Agarilytica rhodophyticola: one gene and its partner. The protein of the gene in region 2 interacts with the protein of the main gene of each other region in a pairwise test. Links are inferred from orthologs where the notes say so. Each region holds a gene or a part of one and is shown on either strand. Other genes may lie near its edges. The genes, in order: BVC89_RS04345 and acpP.

Region 1 (3,195 bases), 1.7 Mb from region 2 along the record:
GCTTTTCTTCTCGCGCCTTTTTCGCTAGCTCTTCTTCTCGCTTCTTTTTCTCGGCTGCTTTTTTTGCCTGCGCCTCTTTTCTCTGTTTTTCTATTCTTGCCTTGCGCTTTCGCTCTTGTTCTTGTTTTAAGCGAGCTTGTTCTTTACGTTTAGCTGTAAGATCTATTTTTCTCGGTTGCTTTTTTGCTGACGCTTTTTTTTTCGAAGTATCCTTTAACTTTACCAGCTTAGCTTCAACATATTTGGGAGGAATAACTCTCTTAACTTCCGTTTTACCTTCCCAGCTAACAGTCAACGCTAAAAAAATACCAGCGTGAATCACTAGACTTACTGTTGCAGGAATAACGAACTTAGTTAAAAATTCCATAGTACACCACTTAACGTGGAGGGTCTGTCACGAGACCCACGCTTGGTGCACCTGCATTTTGCAACTCAGTCATCAAGCTTACAACGACGCCATAGGGTACCTTTGTATCCCCCCACACAAGAACAGTAGTTTCAGGCTTTTGCCGTAAAACTTTGCTCACCGTATTAGCAATATCTTTAAGCGGCTTTGCATCTTCTTGCTTATCGCCAAGATTAATATAGTAAGTGCCGTCAGTTTTTACCGAAACAATTATTGGCTCTTCGTCTTTTTTGTCGACCGGTGCAGAGGGCGCTTGGGGCAGATCAACCTTGACCCCCTGCATTAAGAGGGGGGCTGTGACCATAAAGATGACCAACAGAACGAGCATAACGTCAATATAAGGAACGACGTTAATTTCAGCCATTGGTTTACGTTTTTTACCAGCCATAATTACTTCGCGTGTACTTGCCTATGTAAAATTGACGAGAATTCTTCAGCAAAAGTTTCGTAGTTACCCGTTAAAAATTCTGCTTTGGCTGCAAAACGGTTGTACGCAAGTACTGCGGGTATTGCTGCAAACAAACCCATGGCCGTTGCTACTAGAGCCTCTGATATACCCGGTGCAACTGTCGCCAATGTTGCCTGGGTTTGATTAGCGAGTCCACGGAAAGAATTCATAATCCCCCAGACAGTTCCAAACAAGCCTATGTAGGGGCTTACAGATGCCACACTCGCCAAGAAAGGTAGGTTACTTTCAAGCTTTTCCTGTTCTCGCGACAAAGCCACACGCATCGCTCTTTGTGTGCCTTCCATAATCGCATCAGGCTCTGTGCCGCTCTGTTGACGCAGACTGGAAAACTCTTTAAACCCAGAGCGAAAAATATTTTCTATTCCCTCGATACTATTCTTGCCAGACTTGGCATTACCTTGTCGATATAGCTGAGTTAAATCAACACCGGACCAAAAAGTATTTTCAAACGCTCGTAAATGACGATGGGCATTACGCTGATAAATTGCTTTTTGCACAATCATTAACCAGGAAATCATGGATGCAAGAACCAAAACCATCATTACTAGTTGGACAAGTAAGCTCGCATTCGATATCAAATGGATAATCGACAGTGGCTCATCGTTCATGAAATAAATCCCCTTCCTGTATGCTTTGTTACGACAAAGGTATGTATTTTACACATGACATTTCTTTGTTTAACTGAGTAGTTCAACTAATCGTTTAGGAAATGCACAGGCACGCATTGTATCGCGATTTACACATGCGACCTTAATTTCAGCTTCAGTTAAGCAAAATCCGTCACAAAATATTTTTTGTTCAAACACCATATAAGTGCGAGCAAGCTTTATAATTTTTGCTGTGACAGCAAGATTATCATCAAGTTTAGCTGGTTTTCTATAATCGACTTTCGCCGATACTACCACCATTAATTTTCCATCGTCTAATACAGCAGGTTTTGGAAAACCCTTATTACGTAAAAGTTCTGTGCGAGCTCGCTCCATAAACTTTAGGTAATTCACATAAAAAACTATACCGCCTGCGTCTGTGTCTTCGATATAGACACGTATTGGAAAAAAAAATTCGTTGTCCAAAGTCATGGAGTCCTGCACTTATATCCCAGGTAGTGAATCTTGTTTCACCGTATTAGGTGCGTGCAAACCGAAGTGCTGATAAGCAAGCTGCGTTGCCATTCTTCCTCTTGGCGTTCGCATCATAAACCCCTGTTGTATCAAATAGGGTTCAAGCACATCTTCGATTGTATCACGCTCTTCACTAATCGCAGCAGCTAGACTGTCAACCCCGACTGGCCCGCCAGCAAATTTTTCTATCATGGTCAGCAATAAACGGCGATCCATATGATCAAAACCGTTTTCATCAACATTAAGCATATTCAGTGCGAGATCGGCTATTTCCGCGATCACCTTGCCGTCTGATTTAACTTCTGCGTAATCGCGAACACGACGCAAAAGACGATTGGCTATACGAGGAGTTCCGCGGGCACGCTTAGCAATTTCTGCAGCGCCACTTTCGTCAATTTCTACTCCAATCAGGTTGGCCGCACGAACAATAATTTTGGTGAGATCTTGCTTATTGTAAAATTCGAGTCGCTGCACAATACCAAAGCGGTCTCTGAGAGGCGAGGTTAGTAAACCCGCTCTTGTTGTCGCCCCTACCAGTGTAAACGGGGGTAAATCTAATTTAATCGAGCGCGCAGCAGGCCCTTCTCCAATCATGATATCTAACTGAAAATCTTCCATTGCCGGATACAAGACTTCTTCTACAACGGGGCTTAGGCGATGGATTTCGTCAATAAATAGTACATCTCCTGCATCTAAGTTCGTCATCAAAGCGGCCAAATCCCCAGCTTTTTCAAGAACGGGGCCAGAGGTAGTTTTTAAATCTACCTCCATTTCAGTGGCAATAATATTTGCCAGGGTAGTTTTACCGAGCCCAGGCGGTCCAAAAACTAAGGTATGGTCGAGGGCTTCGTTACGCTTTTTGGCCGCACCGATAAATATTTCCATTTGCTCTCGAACAGCTGGCTGGCCGATATAGTCTTGTAAGCGTTTAGGCCTGACTGCACGGTCGAGATGTTCTTCTTTTGGTTGAGCACTTGGCCCAATAATACGATCTTCTTCGATCATTATGTCACTACTCTACCAATGAAAACTTGGCGTTTAAAAATACAATAACAGTTTTCTATGCCAAAAACTGGCAATTCAACACAATGTTATGTGCTAGCTTACTTTTTAAGAAAAAATGCTAAGCAGGCAACATTCCGCGCAATGCCAGACGAATCAAATCTTCACTGCGTTGAACATCACCATTTTTTACTTTT
Region 2 (2,990 bases):
TTTTTAAATACAAGTGTTCCGTTAGTACCACCAAAGCCAAAGGAATTGCTCATGGCTACACTAATCGGCATCTGCTGAGCCGTGTGCGGAACGAAATTTAAATCACAGCCTTCATCAGGATCATCGAGGTTAATGGTGGGAGGCGCAACTTGGTCGCTTATAGATAATACCGAAAAAATAGCTTCTACCGCACCTGCGGCACCGAGAAGATGACCAATCATAGATTTGGTTGAGCTTACTGCCATCTTATAAGCATGGTCACCAAAGACACCCTTGATAGCATTGCTTTCGGCAATATCTCCCGCCGGGGTCGATGTGCCATGTGCATTGATGTATTCCACATCAGAAGGTGAAATTTGCGCATCATTTAGAGCATTTTGCATCGAAAGCTCTGCGCCTGCGCCTGAAGGCATAGTAATGTGGTGTGCATCCCCACTCGCGCCAAAACCTGCTAGCTCGGCATAAATTTTAGCGCCTCTTTTCTGAGCATGCTCTAAGCTCTCTAAAACTAGCACGCCTGCACCATCACCAAGAACAAAACCATCACGACTTTTATCCCATGGACGGCTGGCACCAAGCGGGTTATCGTTATTTTTTGATAGCGCTCTGGCAGCACCAAAGCCGCCTATACCTACCGGGCTTGTGGCCATCTCAGCGCCACCGGCCACCATGACATCGGCAGCACCGTGGATAATTTCTCTTGCAGCAAGGCCAATACAATGTGTACCGGTGCTGCACGCAGTCGCAATCGCAAGATTGATACCTTTAAAACCATAGCGAATGGAGAGGTTGCCAGCAATCATATTGATAATTGAGCCTGGCACAAAAAAAGGAGACACCCTCCTGGGCCCCTTCTCGTTAATAGTCAAAGTAGTTTCTTCAATGGACTCCAAACCACCAATTCCAGACCCAATAATACATCCCATGCGGGCTGCATTTTCTTCATCAACTTCAAGGCCAGAGTCTTCGACGGCTTGAATGCCTGCCGCCATGCCATACTGCATGAAGACATCCATCTTCCTAGCTTCTTTTGCTTCTAAATAAGGTGAAACGTCAAAATCTTTCACTGAAGCACTTATTTGAGTACCAAATGCGGACGCGTCGAAGGAGCTTATCTTAGCTACACCACTCCTGCCATTAACAATACTATCCCAGCTCTGCTGCACGTTATGCCCAACAGAACTTACAATTCCAAGTCCGGTAACAACCACTCTTTTGCGACTCACAAAGGCCTCCCAACAAACTTACTTTTCTTCATAATATAGTATTCAAGTGACACCAAATGACAGATATTACACCCATCGCCTTGAGTTTACTGTAATAAAAAAGACGTTATACAGTGAAATATGAGACAACACCGGCTTTTCAATGGTTCGCTCAATAACCCAAGCTTCACTCCTATTAAATTCCACTGCAATAGGAACGCGCAGCAGCAAAATATCAAAGCAGCAACTGATTATGACGATAAAGTAAGGAAATACAAATAAAAATAAAAGCCGCACTATGCAACATAGATACGGCTTTTAAAAAAGACTTCAACAGTGAAATTAGAGCAAATTATGCTAAATTCGTGTTGATGTAATCGATAGCTAACTGAACAGTTGTAATCTTTTCGGCTTCTTCATCCGGAATTTCTGTCTCGAACTCTTCTTCTAGAGCCATAACCAATTCAACGGTATCCAAAGAGTCTGCTCCTAGGTCTTCAACAAAAGAGGCCTCATTTTTTACTTCTTCTTCTTTAACGCCTAGCTGCTCAGCGACAATCTTCTTAACACGTTCTTCAATGCTGCTCATAATCGTTCTTAACTCCTAAATAATAATCTGATGTCAAGCCGTACAATCAGTAGATCAAGTCAAGTCCACACGGAAAGCCACACCGAACGTTGCTCCGACTTGCACGTGCGCGCATTTTAACTCTATTTCTTGCTGTTGTAACGTCTCATTCTAAAAAAGTTTGTAATAATAAAAAATTCTTTTTAAGAATCAATAAGTTAACACATATACATTCCGCCATTCACATGGATAGTTTCACCAGTAATGTAGCTCGCTTCATCACAACTGAGAAATTTCACTACTTTTGCAATCTCTTCTGGTTCGCCTAAACGCTTCATAGGAATAGCGCTTAACATATGTGTTTTTTGATCGTCTGACAATGCATCTGTCATATCAGTGGCAATAAAACCGGGGGCCACAGCATTCACTGTCACGTTGCGAGAGCCGACTTCTTTAGCCAGGGAACGGGTAAACCCGGTCACCCCAGCCTTGGTGGAGGCATAGTTAGTTTGCCCAGCATTACCCATTTGCCCAACTACCGAGGATATATTGATAATCCTTCCCCACTTTGCCTTCATCATGCCTCGTAAGCATGCCTTACTTAATCGATAGACGGCACTTAAATTTGTGTTAATTACATCAAACCACTCGTCGTCGCTCATACGCGCTAGCAGGTTATCTTTGGTGATTCCCGCATTATTTACCAACACCTGAGGAGCACCATACTTTTCTTGTATTGACTTCATCATCGCCGCAACAGAATCTGCATCTGTTACGTCTAGTACCATCCCTTCACCGCTAATACCGCTTTCTTTCAGTGTTGCCGAGATCTTTTCCGCCCCATTCGATGACGTGGCAGTACCAATAACAATGGCTCCCGATGATCCGAGGTGCTGAGCTATGGACGCGCCGATTCCTCTACTTGCTCCGGTAACAAGCGCTACTTTATTTTCAAGTGACATAAGACCCCTTATTACATTATTTTTACTATGACTATTGCGCTGCTTCTATAGCCGACTGCAACGCATCGTTAGTTTCTGTAGCGAATGACTTAAGACTTTTGTCAATACGTCTGTTGAGGCCGCATAACACCTTGCCCGGACCACATTCAACAACAGCCTCTACCCCACTTTTAGCGAGATATTCAACACAAGATACCCAGCGCACGGGGCTGTATATCTGTTCGACCATGATATCTTTTATTTTCTGTGCATCAT

What was found.
Region 1: the proteins of acpP (region 2) and BVC89_RS04345 interact in binary tests that used the Escherichia coli proteins (3 or more experiments, as listed by UniProt). The link is inferred for Agarilytica rhodophyticola from one-to-one orthologs.

The regions. Positions count from the first base shown.
Region 1 is NZ_CP020038.1:1,020,133-1,023,327, reverse strand. Bases 254-3,118 are described here. They hold BVC89_RS04345 (YbgC/FadM family acyl-CoA thioesterase), read right to left. Parts: upstream 1,955-3,118; coding sequence 1,553-1,954; downstream 254-1,552. Other genes in these bases: ruvB (Holliday junction branch migration DNA helicase RuvB), read right to left, coding at 1,967-3,001; tolQ (protein TolQ), read right to left, coding at 797-1,483; tolR (protein TolR), read right to left, coding at 378-794; tolA (cell envelope integrity protein TolA), read right to left, coding at 254-367. Also shown: more of tolA, read right to left, coding at 1-253; Holliday junction branch migration protein RuvA, read right to left, coding at 3,120-3,195.
Region 2 is NZ_CP020038.1:2,717,606-2,720,595, reverse strand. Bases 177-2,836 are described here. They hold acpP (acyl carrier protein), read right to left. Parts: upstream 1,795-2,836; coding sequence 1,558-1,794; downstream 177-1,557. Other genes in these bases: fabD (ACP S-malonyltransferase), read right to left, coding at 2,767-2,836; fabG (3-oxoacyl-ACP reductase FabG), read right to left, coding at 1,992-2,735; fabF (beta-ketoacyl-ACP synthase II), read right to left, coding at 177-1,226. In the rest of the region: more of fabF, read right to left, coding at 1-176; more of fabD, read right to left, coding at 2,837-2,990. UniProt on the Escherichia coli protein: Carrier of the growing fatty acid chain in fatty acid biosynthesis.